DNA from 3 places in the Kitasatospora sp. NPDC101235 genome. Region 2 is predicted to be linked to each of the others. Evidence: riboswitches for the same ligand, from Rfam matches in the RefSeq annotation. Region 2 holds a riboswitch; each other region holds the start of a gene.
The links. A riboswitch is a leader RNA that binds a small molecule or an ion and turns the genes downstream of it on or off. The one in region 2 is predicted to bind S-adenosylmethionine.
Positions count from the first base shown of each region.

Region 1: linked by a shared signal. The riboswitch ahead of ACIRRH_RS02255 (aminotransferase class V-fold PLP-dependent enzyme) and the one ahead of thrC (threonine synthase) in region 2 are both predicted to bind S-adenosylmethionine.
Region 3: linked by a shared signal. The riboswitch ahead of ACIRRH_RS11020 (IclR family transcriptional regulator) and the one ahead of thrC (threonine synthase) in region 2 are both predicted to bind S-adenosylmethionine.

Region 1 is NZ_JBIWNZ010000001.1:475,011-479,214, forward strand. It holds gene ACIRRH_RS02245 (hypothetical protein) at 1-238, shown strand, start outside; gene trpD (anthranilate phosphoribosyltransferase) at 357-1,433, shown strand; SAM riboswitch class IV at 1,545-1,663, shown strand; gene ACIRRH_RS02255 (aminotransferase class V-fold PLP-dependent enzyme) at 1,717-3,099, shown strand; gene ACIRRH_RS02260 (Lrp/AsnC family transcriptional regulator) at 3,103-3,384, opposite strand; gene ACIRRH_RS02265 (rhomboid family intramembrane serine protease) at 3,381-4,204, opposite strand, start outside.
Region 2 is NZ_JBIWNZ010000014.1:153,849-158,052, reverse strand. It holds gene ACIRRH_RS23790 (trehalose-6-phosphate synthase) at 1-745, opposite strand, end outside; gene ACIRRH_RS23785 (glucosyl-3-phosphoglycerate synthase) at 1,068-2,078, opposite strand; SAM riboswitch class I at 2,227-2,362, shown strand; gene thrC (threonine synthase) at 2,379-3,701, shown strand; gene ACIRRH_RS23775 (MoaD/ThiS family protein) at 3,738-4,016, shown strand.
Region 3 is NZ_JBIWNZ010000005.1:100,863-105,066, forward strand. It holds gene ACIRRH_RS11010 (DUF362 domain-containing protein) at 1-268, opposite strand, end outside; gene ACIRRH_RS11015 (threonine/serine exporter family protein) at 505-1,758, shown strand; gene ACIRRH_RS11020 (IclR family transcriptional regulator) at 1,799-2,512, opposite strand; SAM riboswitch class I at 2,713-2,855, opposite strand; gene ACIRRH_RS11025 (hypothetical protein) at 2,918-3,991, opposite strand.

The DNA.
Region 1 (4,204 bases), on a different contig from region 2:
GCTGGACGGCGAGGCCGTTCCGGCGGGTGGGCTGGGCCTCGGGCGCCAGCTCAAGGACGAGATCTACGGCTGCCCGCCGGTGCTGGTGCTGATCGGGCGGCCGCAGGACTCCTGGCTCGCCGCCTGGAGCCGGGCCGACGCCGCCATCTCCCACCCGGTGGACCCGGTGGCGCTGGCCGAGGCGGTCGCCACCCTGCTGCGGACGCGGCTGGCGAAGCGGACTCCGGCAGTCCGCTGAAATCCGCTCCGGCAGTTAGGAAATACAGGGGTAGAAGCGGCCCCTTCGCTCGATAGGCTGGCTCCATCCGTACGGACGTCCCCCTGGAGTGGGGAACCGACAACAGCTGGAGTCAGCCATGGTGAACGTGAACCCTGCGAACGGCGGTAGCGACCCCGCGCAGGTGGTCCGCACCTGGCCGGACCTCCTGGCGGCACTGTTGCAGGGGGACGACCTCGACCGCTCGTCCACCGAGTGGGCGATGGACCGGATCATGAGCGGCGAGGCGTCCCCGGTGCAGGTGGCCGGGTTCATGATCGCGCTGCGGGCCAAGGGCGAGTCGGTCGAGGAGATCGCCGGTCTGGTCGACGCGATGTACGCGCACGCCGAGCCGCTGGAGATCCCCGGCCCGGCGGTGGACATCGTCGGCACCGGCGGGGACCGGGCGAAGACCGTCAACATCTCCACCATGTCGGCGATCGTCGCGGCGGCCGCCGGCGCCAAGGTGGTCAAGCACGGCAACCGGTCGGCCTCCTCCGCCAGCGGTTCGTCGGACGTGCTGGAGAAGCTCGGGGTGGCGCTGGACCTCTCCTCCCGGCGGGTCGCCGAGGTGGCCGAGGAAGTCGGGCTCACCTTCTGCTTCGCGGCGAAGTTCCACCCCTCGATGCGGCACGCGGCCACCGCGCGGCGCGACCTCGGGGTGCCGACCGCCTTCAACATCCTCGGCCCGCTGACCAACCCGGCCAAGGTCACCGCGCACGCCATCGGCTGCTTCGACACCCGGCTGTCCGGGCTGATCGCCGGGGTGCTGGCCCGGCGGGGTGCGACGGCGCTGGTCTTCCGCGGTGACGACGGGCTGGACGAGCTGACCATCACCACCACCTCGCAGGTCTGGCTGGTGCGCGACGGAGCGGTCACCGAGACCACCTTCGACCCGCGGGACGTCGGCATCGAGCTGGTCGGCATCGAGGCGCTGCGCGGGGCGGACGCCTCGTACAACGCCGAGGTCGCGCGGCGGCTGCTGGCGGGGGAGCACGGGCCGGTGCGGGACGCCGTCCTGCTGAACACGGCGGCGGCGCTGGTCGCACTGGACCTGGGTGACGCACCGCTGACCGAGCAGCTGGCGGCCGGCATGGAGCGGGCCGCGAAGGCGATCGACTCCGGCGCCGCACAGGACCTGCTGCGGCGCTGGTCGGAGGCCACCAGCCGGATCTGAGACGGCCGTTGGGGAGCCCGTGCCGGTACGCCGGCGCGGGCTCTTCGCGTGCTGTCCGGATGCCGGACGCCCGTTTGACCACCCGCTGGACGCGGCCTAGAGTCTTCGCCAGGTCATGAGCGACAGCGTCAAGCCCCAGCTGGCTGTCCGGCAACCCTCCGTCCGTGGCGGGGTGCCCTGGGTGAGGACCGGGTCGCCACGGCAAACCGTCCGTGCGGCAAGCGCGGACGCCCGACGACTGGCACTCCCGGGGGTCCCTACACCCCTGAAGGAGTGCATCCTCATGTCCCTCTCCACCGAAATCTGCGCCCCGCTCGCCGTCCTCGGCGCCGACGTCGAGGTCCCGCTCGCCAGCGGTGAGAGGGTCGGCTACGCGGCGCTCGACTACGCGGCCAGCTCGCCGGCGCTCCAGCGGGTGTGGGACGACGTCGCCGCCTACGCGCCGTACTACGGCAGCGTCCACCGCGGCGCCGGGTACCTCTCGCAGCTGTCCACCGACCTGTTCGAGCAGAGCCGCCGCACCGTCGGCGAGTTCCTCGACCTGCGCGAGGGCGATCAGGTGGTCTTCACCCGGGCCACCACCGACTCGCTCAACCTGCTGGCCGCCGCCGTTCCGGCTGGCACCCGGGTGTTCGCCTTCGAGACCGAGCACCACGCCTCGCTGCTGCCCTGGGCGCACGCCGGACTGGACGTGACCTACCTGCGGGCGCCGCGCTCGCGGGCCGAGGCGGTGGCCGCGCTGGAGGCCGCGCTCGCCGAGGCGCCCGAGGGCCCCAAACTGCTCTGCGTCACCGGCGCCTCCAACGTGACCGGCGAGCTGTGGCCGGTCGCCGGGCTCACCGGGACCGCCCACCGCCACGGCGCCCGGGTGGTGCTGGACGCCGCCCAGCTGGCGCCGCACCACCGGGTCTCGGTGCGCGAGCTGGACGTCGACTGGATCGCCTTCTCCGGCCACAAGATCTACGCGCCGTTCGGCGCCGGGGTGCTGGCCGGCCGGGCGGACTGGCTGGACGCGGCCGAGCCGTACCTCGCCGGCGGCGGGGCGACCCGCACGGTGGCCCGGGAGACCGACGGCTCGGTGGCCGTGCAGTGGCACACCGGCCCGGCCCGGCACGAGGCCGGCTCGCCGAACGTCATCGGCGCCTACGCGATCGCCTCGGCCTGCCGGGCGCTGACCGAGGCCGGCTTCGACGCGCTGGAGGCCCGCGAGCAGCAGCTGATCGCCCGCCTGACGGCCGGGCTGGCCGAGATCCCTCAGGTCAAGGTGCTGAACCTGTTCGGCGCGGATTCCACGCGGGTGGGTGTGCTGTCCTTCGTCGTCCGGGGCTGGAACAGCTCGCACTTCTCGGCCGCGCTGTCCGCCGAGTACGGCATCGGGGTGCGCGACGGCCTGTTCTGCGCCCACCCGCTGGTGCGCACGCTGCTCGGGGACGAGGCCCCGGCCGTCGAATCGGCGTGTGGCGCTCCCGATCCCTCGCTGCCGGGCGAGCGCAGCCTGAACGCGATCCGGGTGAGCTTCGGCGCCGGGACGCCGGACGAGCACGTGGACCGCTTCCTGACCGCCGTCCGGGAGCTGGTCACGGACGGCGCGGCCTGGAGCTACCGCAACGAGGGCGGGCGCTGCGTCGCGACCGCGCAGATCGACCGGGGCCGGCGCGAGGGCTGATCGCTACTCGTCCAGGCCGAGGGCGAAGGCGGCTTCCAGGTCGTGCTGGGAGTAGGTGCGGAAGGCGATCTGGGTCTCGGTGTGGGCCACACCCGGGACCTTGTTGAGCCGGCCCGGGATGACCTCGGCCAGGTCGTCGTGCCGGCGCACCCGCACCATCGCCACCAGGTTGTAACCCCCGGTCACCGAGTAGACCTCGCTCACGCCCTCGATGGCGGCGATGGACTCGGCGATCTCCGGGATGCGGTCGACACTGGTCTTGATCAGGACGATGGCGGTGATCACAGTTCGGGCTCCTTTGTGGGGTGCCGCCAGCGTATCGGGCGTCGGCCCGGTCGTCGCGGGGGGTGGCGGACCACGGTGCAGACGTAGAGGAACCCGGCCGAGAAGCCGATCACGTGGACCAGGTACGCCACCCCCGGGCCGGCCGAGTGCATCGACCACCACTGCAGGGCGAACCAGAGGCCGAGCACCAGCCAGGAGGGGAAGCGCAGCGGCAGGAAGAGCAGCAGCGGGACGAGGGTGGTCACCCGGGCCCGGGGGTGGAGGCGCAGGTAGGCGCCGAGGGCGGCGGAGATCGCCCCGGAGGCGCCGATGAGCACCCGGGTGGAGTTCGGCGAGTGCGCCTCGGCGAGCGCGAAGCCGTACGTGGTCAGGCTGCCGGCGGCCAGGTAGAAGACGGCGTACCGGGCCCGGCCCAGCCGCCGTTCGACGGTGGGGCCGAAGACCTGGAGGAAGAGCAGGTTCCCCAGAAGGTGCAGCCAGCCGGCGTGCAGGAAGAGCCCGGTGAGGACGGACAGGGCCGGGTGCTTGCCCGGGGTCGGGGCGGTCGGGCAGCCGGGGGCCGGGTCGGGGGCCTCGGCGAGCTGTCCGGCGGTCAGCGCCCGGCCGGCCAGCACCTCGGCCGGGATGGCGCCCCAGCGCTGCTCGTACCGCTGCTCCGCGCAGAGCCGGGTCTGGCCGGTGCCGTACAGCGGGTTGAGCCCGGCGGCCGGGCCGAGCAGGAAGACCAGGATGTTGACCGCGATCAGCGCGTAGCTGACCACCGGGACGGTCGCCGCCGGGCGGCCGCCCGGGGCGGCGGTGTGGTCGGGGGCCGCGAGCG
Region 2 (4,204 bases):
TGAGCGCGTCGTGGTCGACGGTCGCCTCAAGGAGGTCTTCGCAGCAGGCGGCGAAGGCACGGGCCCAGCGGTGGGTCAGGAAGCAGGCCCGGTCGGCGCCCAGGATGCCGGTGAGGACGGCCCGGGCGACGTCGTCGGGCAGCAGCCGGTAGTACTCGGGCGGGGCCCAGGGGGTGTGCGAGAAGTGGCCGATCCGCAGGTCGGGACGGGCTTCGCGGAGCAGGGCCGGGACCAGGGAGAGGTGGTAGTCCTGGACGAGGACGGCGGCGTTCGGGGCGGCTTCGGCGGCCAGGGCTTCGGCGAAGGCCTCGTTGTAGGCCTGGTAGGCGGCCCACTCGGTGCGGAAGCCGGCGTCGAAGGCGGGTGCGGTGGGGGTCGCGTAGAGCAGGTGGTGGACGAACCAGAGGGTGGAGTTGGCGACGCCGTTGTAGGCGCGGGAGAAGGTCTGCGGGTCTATGTCCAGCATCCGTACGGCCTGGCCGCCGACCTCGTGGCCGGCCAGGTCCAGGCGGCCGTGGGGCGCCCCGGCCGCGGCCCTGCGGTCGGAGTCGTTGAGGGCGGCGCAGACCCAGACGGCGTTCGGGTCCTCGATGGCGGAGAGGCCGGAGACCAGACCGCCGCCGCCGCGGCGCAGGGTCAGCGTGCCGTCGTCGGCGGTGCTGAAGGACACCGGTCCCCGGTTGGAGGCAACCAGGACGGGGGCGGTGCCGGTCGCGCTCGAACGGTTGGTCGATGAATCGGCCATGAATCCTCTTCTGGGTCTGCCCGTTCACCCGTTGGGGTGGATTCCGAGCCTACGGCGGAGCGGAGCGCGGCGCAGCCGTACAGTCGGAGACCTGCGATATGCAGCGGTCAGGGCTTGGCTGTCATGAGGGTCTGACGGACCCAAGTGAGAAGCCCCCGCGTTCGCGTGGGGGAGGAGTCACGAGGCTCCGCAGGGGTCGAGTGGGAAGCCTCCTCGTCGAGAGGGGGAGGAGTCACGGTTGGGATGTTGCCGGTTGGCGGACATCGCAAACCAACCGCCGGGGTAACCGGCGGAATCGCAGCGGCCGCACTGCTCGGGTCTGTCACCCGTCAGTGCGGCGCTTCACGTATTCGGGAACGGTGTGCATCGGAGGGCGTTCCAGGGCCGTCACCGGGTGGGTGTGGGCGGTGAAGGCGTGGGTCTCCGGGTTCCGGGTGAACTGGGTGAGGTGGGGGTGGACGAGGTCGGCTGAGGCCTTGAGGCGGTGGGTGCGGTCGAGGCGTTCCAGGGCGGTCCGGTAGATGGTGGCGGCCATCCGGCCGAGGGCCTGGCCGTCCTGGTGGCGGTGGTGCCGGACGCCGACGTCCACCTGGGCGAGGGCGTCCAGGCCGACCAGCTCCAACGCGTCGACCAGGAGGCCGAGTTCGACGCCGTAGCCGGTGGGGAAGGGCAGTCGTTCGAGCAGTGAGCGGCGGGCCGCGTACTCGCCGCCGAGGGGTTGGACGAAGCCGGCGAGTTCCGGCCAGTGGAGGTTGAGCAGGGGGCGGGCGACGAGTTCGGTGACCCGGCCGCCGCCGGCGGGCAGGACGGCGCCCTCCGACTCCAGCGGGCGGTCGTACATGGCCTTGACCAGCTGGATGGAGTCGTCGGTCAGCAGCGGGCCGACGATGCCGGAGACGAAGGCGGGGTCGAACTCGCGCAGGTCGGCGTCGATGAAGCAGACGATGTCGCCCTGGGTGACCAGCAGCGAGCGCCAGAGCACCTCGCCCTTGCCGGGGACGGCGGGCAGCCGGGGCAGGATGGCGTCGCGGTGCTCGACCCGGGCGCCGGCCTCGGCGGCGACGGCGGCGGTGGCGTCGGTGGAGCCGGAGTCCACGACGACGAGTTCGTCGACGAGCGGGAGGCGTTCCATCAGCTCGCGGCGGATGGTGCGGACGATGTCGCCGACGGTGGCCTCCTCGTCCAGGGCGGGCAGGACCACGCTGACGGTGCGGCCGGTGCGTTCCTTGGCGGCGAGGAGGGTGTGGACCGGCCGGTCGGCCGCGCTCCAGGAGCGGCGGCGCAGCCAGGACGCCACCTGCGGGAGGAGCTCGGGAGTCGGTTCGGCGGGCACGGAGGTCTCCTCGGCGGGGTGGGGTGGGACGGGTCATCTCGCGTGGCGGACGGTCCCGTTCGGGTTTGACGCCTTCGGATACAGTCTTCGTACAGCGGTCGGACCTTTGCACGCCGGGGTCGCCGTTGAGCACCACCACAATTTCACAAGCTCATCCAGAGGGACTGAGGGAACGGCCCGTTGACGTCCCGGCAACCTTCTCGCGCGGCTGTCGTCGACAGGCCCCGGCGGGACAGGTGCCAATTCCGGCCCGTGTCGCGACCGCGCCACGGGGAAGATGAGGAGAGAGGCCTCGCCGTCATGGCTATCACCGAGACGACCCCTTCCGGCGCCGCACCCGCCCCCAGCCTTCGGCCGGGGGGACTCCCACCCGTCGACCTCGGCCCCGCCGCCGCGCTGTCCTGTCGGGAGTGCGGCACCCGCTTCCCGCTCGGTCCCAGCTTCGCCTGCCTGGAGTGCTTCGGCCCGCTGGAGATCGCCTACGAGTTCGGCAGCGAGGGCGCCGAGGAGCTGCGCAAGCGGATCGAGGCCGGTCCGGCGTCCATCTGGCGCTACGCGCCGCTGCTGCCGGTTCCGGCCGACGTGGCCTCGAAGCCCAACCTGAACCCGGGGTGGACCCCGCTGGTCAAGGCGGACAACCTGGGCCGGGAGCTCGGTTTCACCGCCCAGCTGCACATCAAGGACGACTCCGGCAACCCGACGCACTCGTTCAAGGACCGGGTGGTCGCGTGCGCGATCGAGGCGGCCCGGGCGTTCGGGTACACCACGCTGTCCTGCTCCTCGACCGGCAACCTGGCCGGCGCGGTGGGGGCGGCGGCGGCCCGGGCCGGGTTCCGGTCCTGCGTGTTCATCCCGCACGACCTGGAGCAGGGCAAGGTCGTCATGGCCGGGGTGTACGGCGGCGAGCTGGTCGGCATCGAGGGCAACTACGACGACGTGAACCGCTTCTGCTCGGAGCTGATCGGCGACCCGGCCGGCGAGGGCTGGGGCTTCGTCAACGTGAACCTGCGGCCGTACTACGGCGAGGGTTCCAAGACGCTGGCGTACGAGATCTGCGAGCAGCTCGGCTGGCGGCTGCCGGAGCAGATCGTGATCCCGATCGCCTCGGGCTCGCAGCTGACCAAGATCGACAAGGGTCTCCAGGAGCTGATCAGGCTCGGCCTGGTCGAGGACCGGCCGTACCGGATCTTCGGCGCCCAGGCCGAGGGCTGCTCGCCGGTGTCGGCCGCGTTCAAGGCCGGCCGGGACGTGATCAAGCCGGTCAAGCCGGACACCATCGCCAAGTCGCTGGCGATCGGCAACCCGGCCGACGGCCCGTACGTGCTGGACATCGCCCGCCGGACCGGTGGCGCGGTGGAGGACGTCACGGACGCCGAGGTCGTGGCGGCGATCCGGCTGCTGGCGCGGACCGAGGGCGTCTTCGCCGAGACCGCGGGCGGGGTGACCGTCGGCGTGCTGAAGAAGCTGGTCGAGACCGGGCAGCTGGACCCGGCCAAGGAGACCGTCGCGATCAACACCGGCGACGGCCTGAAGACCCTGGACGCCGTCTCCGACGCCGGGATGACCGCCGTCATCCGCCCGACGCTGGACTCGTTCCGCGACGCCGGCCTCGCGTCCCTCTGAACCACCCCGACAGACCCCGCCCCCGCAAGGAGAGTCATGAGCGCCAACGTCCGCATCCCCACCATCCTGCGCACCTACACCGGCGGCGCCTCCGAGGTGGCCGCCGAGGGTGCCACCCTGGCCGAGGTCATCGCCGACCTGGAGAAGAACCACGCGGGCATCTCGGCCCGCATCCTGGACGACACCGGCAAGCTGCGCCGCTTCGTGAACGTCTACGTGAACGACGACGACGTGCGCTTCGCCGAGGGCCTGGCGACCGAGGTGAAGGACGGCGCCGGCATCTCGATCATCCCGGCGGTGGCCGGCGGCTGCTGAGCCGTCCGGAGAACCCGCGGTCGCCCGCGCGTACGGAATTCCGCTCTCCGTATGCGTGGGCGACCGCCTGCATTCCGGCGGGAATATTTCCGGGTCGAGTCGGAGTAGAGTGTGGCTCGGCTGGGAACAGGGTTTCCCTTTCGGCCTCCGCAGAGCTCGGCCCGGGGATCTCCCGCCGCTGGCGGCGG
Region 3 (4,204 bases), on a different contig from region 2:
GGGCGGCGCCGACGGTGGCGTCGCGGTAGCCGCGGTCGTGCAGCAGGTCGATCAGGTGCTCCACCAGGGCGGCGCTGACCGCGGTCACCGGGTCGCCGTACGCGGAGGTGCCCGGTGTCAACAGCACCGCGACCGCCCCCGGGTCGCCGTGCGCCCGCTCGGCGAGCCGCTCCCAGAGCCCGGCCCGGGCGACCGCCTCCGCCAGCAGGTCGGCGGCGGAGAGCGGCCGGACCCGGGTGGAGCGGGCCACGGCGGCGACGACGGTCACATCTCCCCCAACGGCGGCGGACGGTCTTCCTGCGCACGGTCGAACCGTCGCCGATTCACCGGAAAGCATCCCAAAGAGGTTCACAGGGATGCTACTGGCCGGCGGTCGGATGCGGGGTGGGACACGCACTCGTGTCCCGGGCCGGCCGTCGCCGGCGGACGGCGTGCGCGCGGCGGGAAACCGAACAGACCGGGGCACAGTCGGACCGAATCGGGCGGGATGGGACGATACCTGCCATGCCAAGCACGTTTCCCCTGGTCCGGGGCACCGAAGCCCCGCCCGACCCGCTCCGCCGCCTGCTGCTCGAACTGGGCGAAGCCCTGCTGGGCGGTGGCCTGCCCGTCCATGACGTCGAGGAGGAACTCCGCGGACTGGGGCGGGCGTTGGGGGCTCCGGACGTGCGGGTCGCCGCGCTGACCAACGGGCTGTTCGTCGCACTGGGGGCGGACGAGGCCACCCGGTTCCAGCCGGTCGGCACCGCCCTGCGGTTCGAGCAGACGGCCGACGTCCTCCACCTGGTGCACCGGCTGCGGGCGGGCGAGCTCGACGGGCCACGGGCGCTCGCCGAGCTGGAGGGAATCCGGCGGGCACCGGCCCGCCGGCCCGCGTGGGTGGCGGACCTCGGGGCGCTGCCGGTCGGGGTGGGGGTCTGCCTCTTCCTGCAGCCGGCGGCGGCGAACGTGCTGGCGGCCGGGCTCGGCTCGCTGATCGTCGTGGGGCTGACCGTGCTCGCCCGGCGGCTGCCGTACCTGCGTCCGCTGCTTCCCGTCACGGCCGGGTTCCTGGTCGCGCTGCTGGTCCTCCTGCTCGCCCGGGCCTCGCTGCTGGACGGCCCGCTGCGGACCATCGTGGCCACGCTGGCGATCCTGCTGCCGGGCGGGCTGCTCGTCACCGGGCTGTCGGAGATCGCCGCGGGTGCGGCCAGCGCGGGTACGGCCCGGCTGGTGTCCGGCGCGGTGCAGCTGGCGCTGTTCCTCGCCGGGGTGGCCGCGGCCGCGACCGCGGCCGGCATGCCGGCCACCGCGCTGGCCGACGTGCAGGTCGCCAGGCCGAGCTGGTGGGTGATCGGGCTGGGGCTGGCGCTCGCGGTCTTCGGGGTGGTGGTCAACGTGAACACCCCGCCCTCGGCCGTCCCGTGGATCGTCGTGGTGATCGCGGTGAGCGTCACGGTCCAGGTGGTGGTGGGGTCGACGCACGGCGCGGCGATCGGTGGCCTGGCCGGCGCGGTCACCGCCGCGGCCACGGCCACGCTGGTGCACTGGCTGCCGGGCGGTCCGCTCTGGCAGGTGCTCTACCTCCCGGCGTTCTGGATCGTGGTGCCGGGCTCCTTCGGCCTGCTGAACACCGCGCAGATCGAGGTCGGCAACGGCGCGCAGTCCGTGCTGACGGCCGTGTCGGCGGTGTTCGGGGTGTCGATCGGCACTCTGATCGGCGCGGTGATCAGTCGGATACCCCGCCCCTCCCGCACCGTCCTGCTGCCCCGGGCCTGAGCCCGGGGCAGCGGAGGTACGCCCCGGCCGGGCGGGCCGGTCACGGGTGGCGCAGGGCCTCGGTGAGGCGGTGGGCCGCCTCGACGACGGCCTGGGCGAGGTGGGCGCCGGGGTGGCGGGTGAGCCGTTCGATCGGACCGGAGACCGAGACGGCGGCCACGACCCGGTTGGACTGGCCGCGCACCGGCGCGGAGACGGAGGCGACCCCGAGCTCGCGCTCGCCGACGGACTGGGCCCAGCCGCGGCGCCGTACGCCGCTCAGGGCGGTGGCGGTGAACCGGGCGCCCTGCAGGCCGCGGTGGAGGCGCTCGGGCTCCTCCCAGGCGAGCAGGACCTGGGCGGCGGAGCCGACCTTCATGGGCAGGGTGATCCCCACCGGAACCGTGTCGCGCAGGCCGGTGAGGCGTTCGGCGGCGGCCACGCAGATCCGGACCTCGCCCTGCCGGCGGTAGAGCTGGGCGCTCTCGCCGGAGACGTCCCGGAGCTGGGTGAGGACCGATCCGGCCGCGGCCAGCAGCCGGTCCTCGCCGGCGGCCGCCGCGAGCTCGCCGAGCCGGGGGCCGAGCATGAACCGGCCCTGCATGTCCCTGCTGACCAGGCGGTGGTGCTCAAGGGCGACGGCCAGCCGGTGGGCGGTGGGCCGCGCCATGCCGGTGGCGGCGACGAGGCCGCCCAGGGTGGCGGGACCGGCCTCCAGGACGCCGAGGATCGAGGTGACCTTGTCGAGCACGCCGACGCCGCTCGTGTTCTCCATGGGTGGGGTACTCCAGTCTCAAGGCCCGGGAGCAGCGGGTGGGCGCTGCTCACGGCGGCTCCTGGCGGGGAGCCGGGGGGTGGTCAGCGAGGACGGGCCGCAGAAGTCGGCCGATTGCCTGCGCCGGGCACGAGACGGGTACGCGAAAGCGCCGGGGCGGGAAGCGCCCGGGCGAAGGACAGCACAGAGAGCACCGTGTCTCCTCATCTTTCCCGCGCCACAGTGGCGACAGGCCGGAGTTGGCACTGATCCCGGACGGCACGGCGCGTACTTCGGACGCCGGGTCGACCGGGGAGTTGCCGGGGCTTCGTAGGGCCGGTCCCTCCACCCCTCTGGATGATTCGCCTGGAACCATACAAGATTCCCCGGGCTGGTCGCCAAGCCCCCACCCACGCCTGCGGCCGCTCAGCGGTGGCGCGGCTCCGACAGGCCGGTGCACCGGGCCGGGTCCGGGCTGCCGGGGGCGGTCGTGTCCCAGGCTCGCAGGGCGGCGAGGGCGGCGGCGCGTTCGGCCGCCGTCGGCCGGGTGCCCTCCGGGCCGAGCAGGTAGTCGGCGACCGGGGTGAGCAGCAGGCCGGCGTCGCCGGCCGGCAGCAGCAGGGCCTCGTCCCACTGGTGCCGGATGACGGTGCGGCGCAGCAGGGTGCCGTGGCGGGGCCGGAGCGGGCGGGCGAGGGTCCGGCGGCGGCGCAGTTCGGGCGCGACCTCGGCCTCCAGGACGGTGCGCACGTCCCGCAGGGAGCCCAGCGGCACGTGCTCGGCGGCGAGGTCGAGAAGGGCCGCGGCCTCCGGGGCGAGCCGGTAGGCGGCGACCACCGCGGCGGTCTCGACGGGTTCGAAGGGCTGCCCGGCGAGGTGGGCCACGTCGATCACGTCGCCCGCGAGGAAGGCGCGCCCGAGCCCTTCCTCGGCGAGGGCGATCAGGCACTCCACGTGGTCGTCGGCGGCCAGGTAGGGGCGGACCGGGACGGTGGCGAGGTCGCCGGTGAGCGCGGCGGTCGCGACCCGCACCTCGTACCACGGGTCGAGCAGCGGGTCCTCGGCCGGCCAGCGCAGGGTGACGGCGGTGTGCCGGGGCCGCTCGCCGAGCAGGGTGACCTCCACGGACTCCACCGGGTGGTCGGTGACCAGCCGGTTGACGGCCTGCCAGAGCGTGGCCTCGGTGGGGCTGACGAGGCTGAGCCCGCCCAGCGGCCGGGGCAGGTCGGGCGGGTAGTAGCCGGCCAGCGGCAGGTCGCGGATCGGGCGGACCCCGGTGGCGTCGGCGAGCTCGCGGGCGACCCTGGCGTAACAGTCGGCCCGGTCGCGGGCGCGCCGCAGCTCGGCCCGGGCGTGCTCGCCCATCCGGACGCCGTCCCGGGCGAGCGCGGCGAGCACCAGGTACGGGAGGTGGCGGTCGCCGCGGGCACGGTGGAGCAGTTCGACCGGTCCGGCGACCGGGTCGACGTCGAGCAGCCGGTGGAGCAGGTCGGTGTTCATGGGCGTCCGCCTCCGAGAGCCGTGGTGGTCGCCCGGACGGCGGCCGGGCGGCCGGGGACGTGGCGGGTCCGACGGTTGGTGCCGGGCCGACTGCGGGCGCCACACCACCGATTGTGGTGACGGCCGATCAACACCGGATCACCGCCGGGTCGACGATCCCTCGACATCCCACCGGGTGCCGTGGGTTGATAGGGGCTCATCAATTCGGGGGGC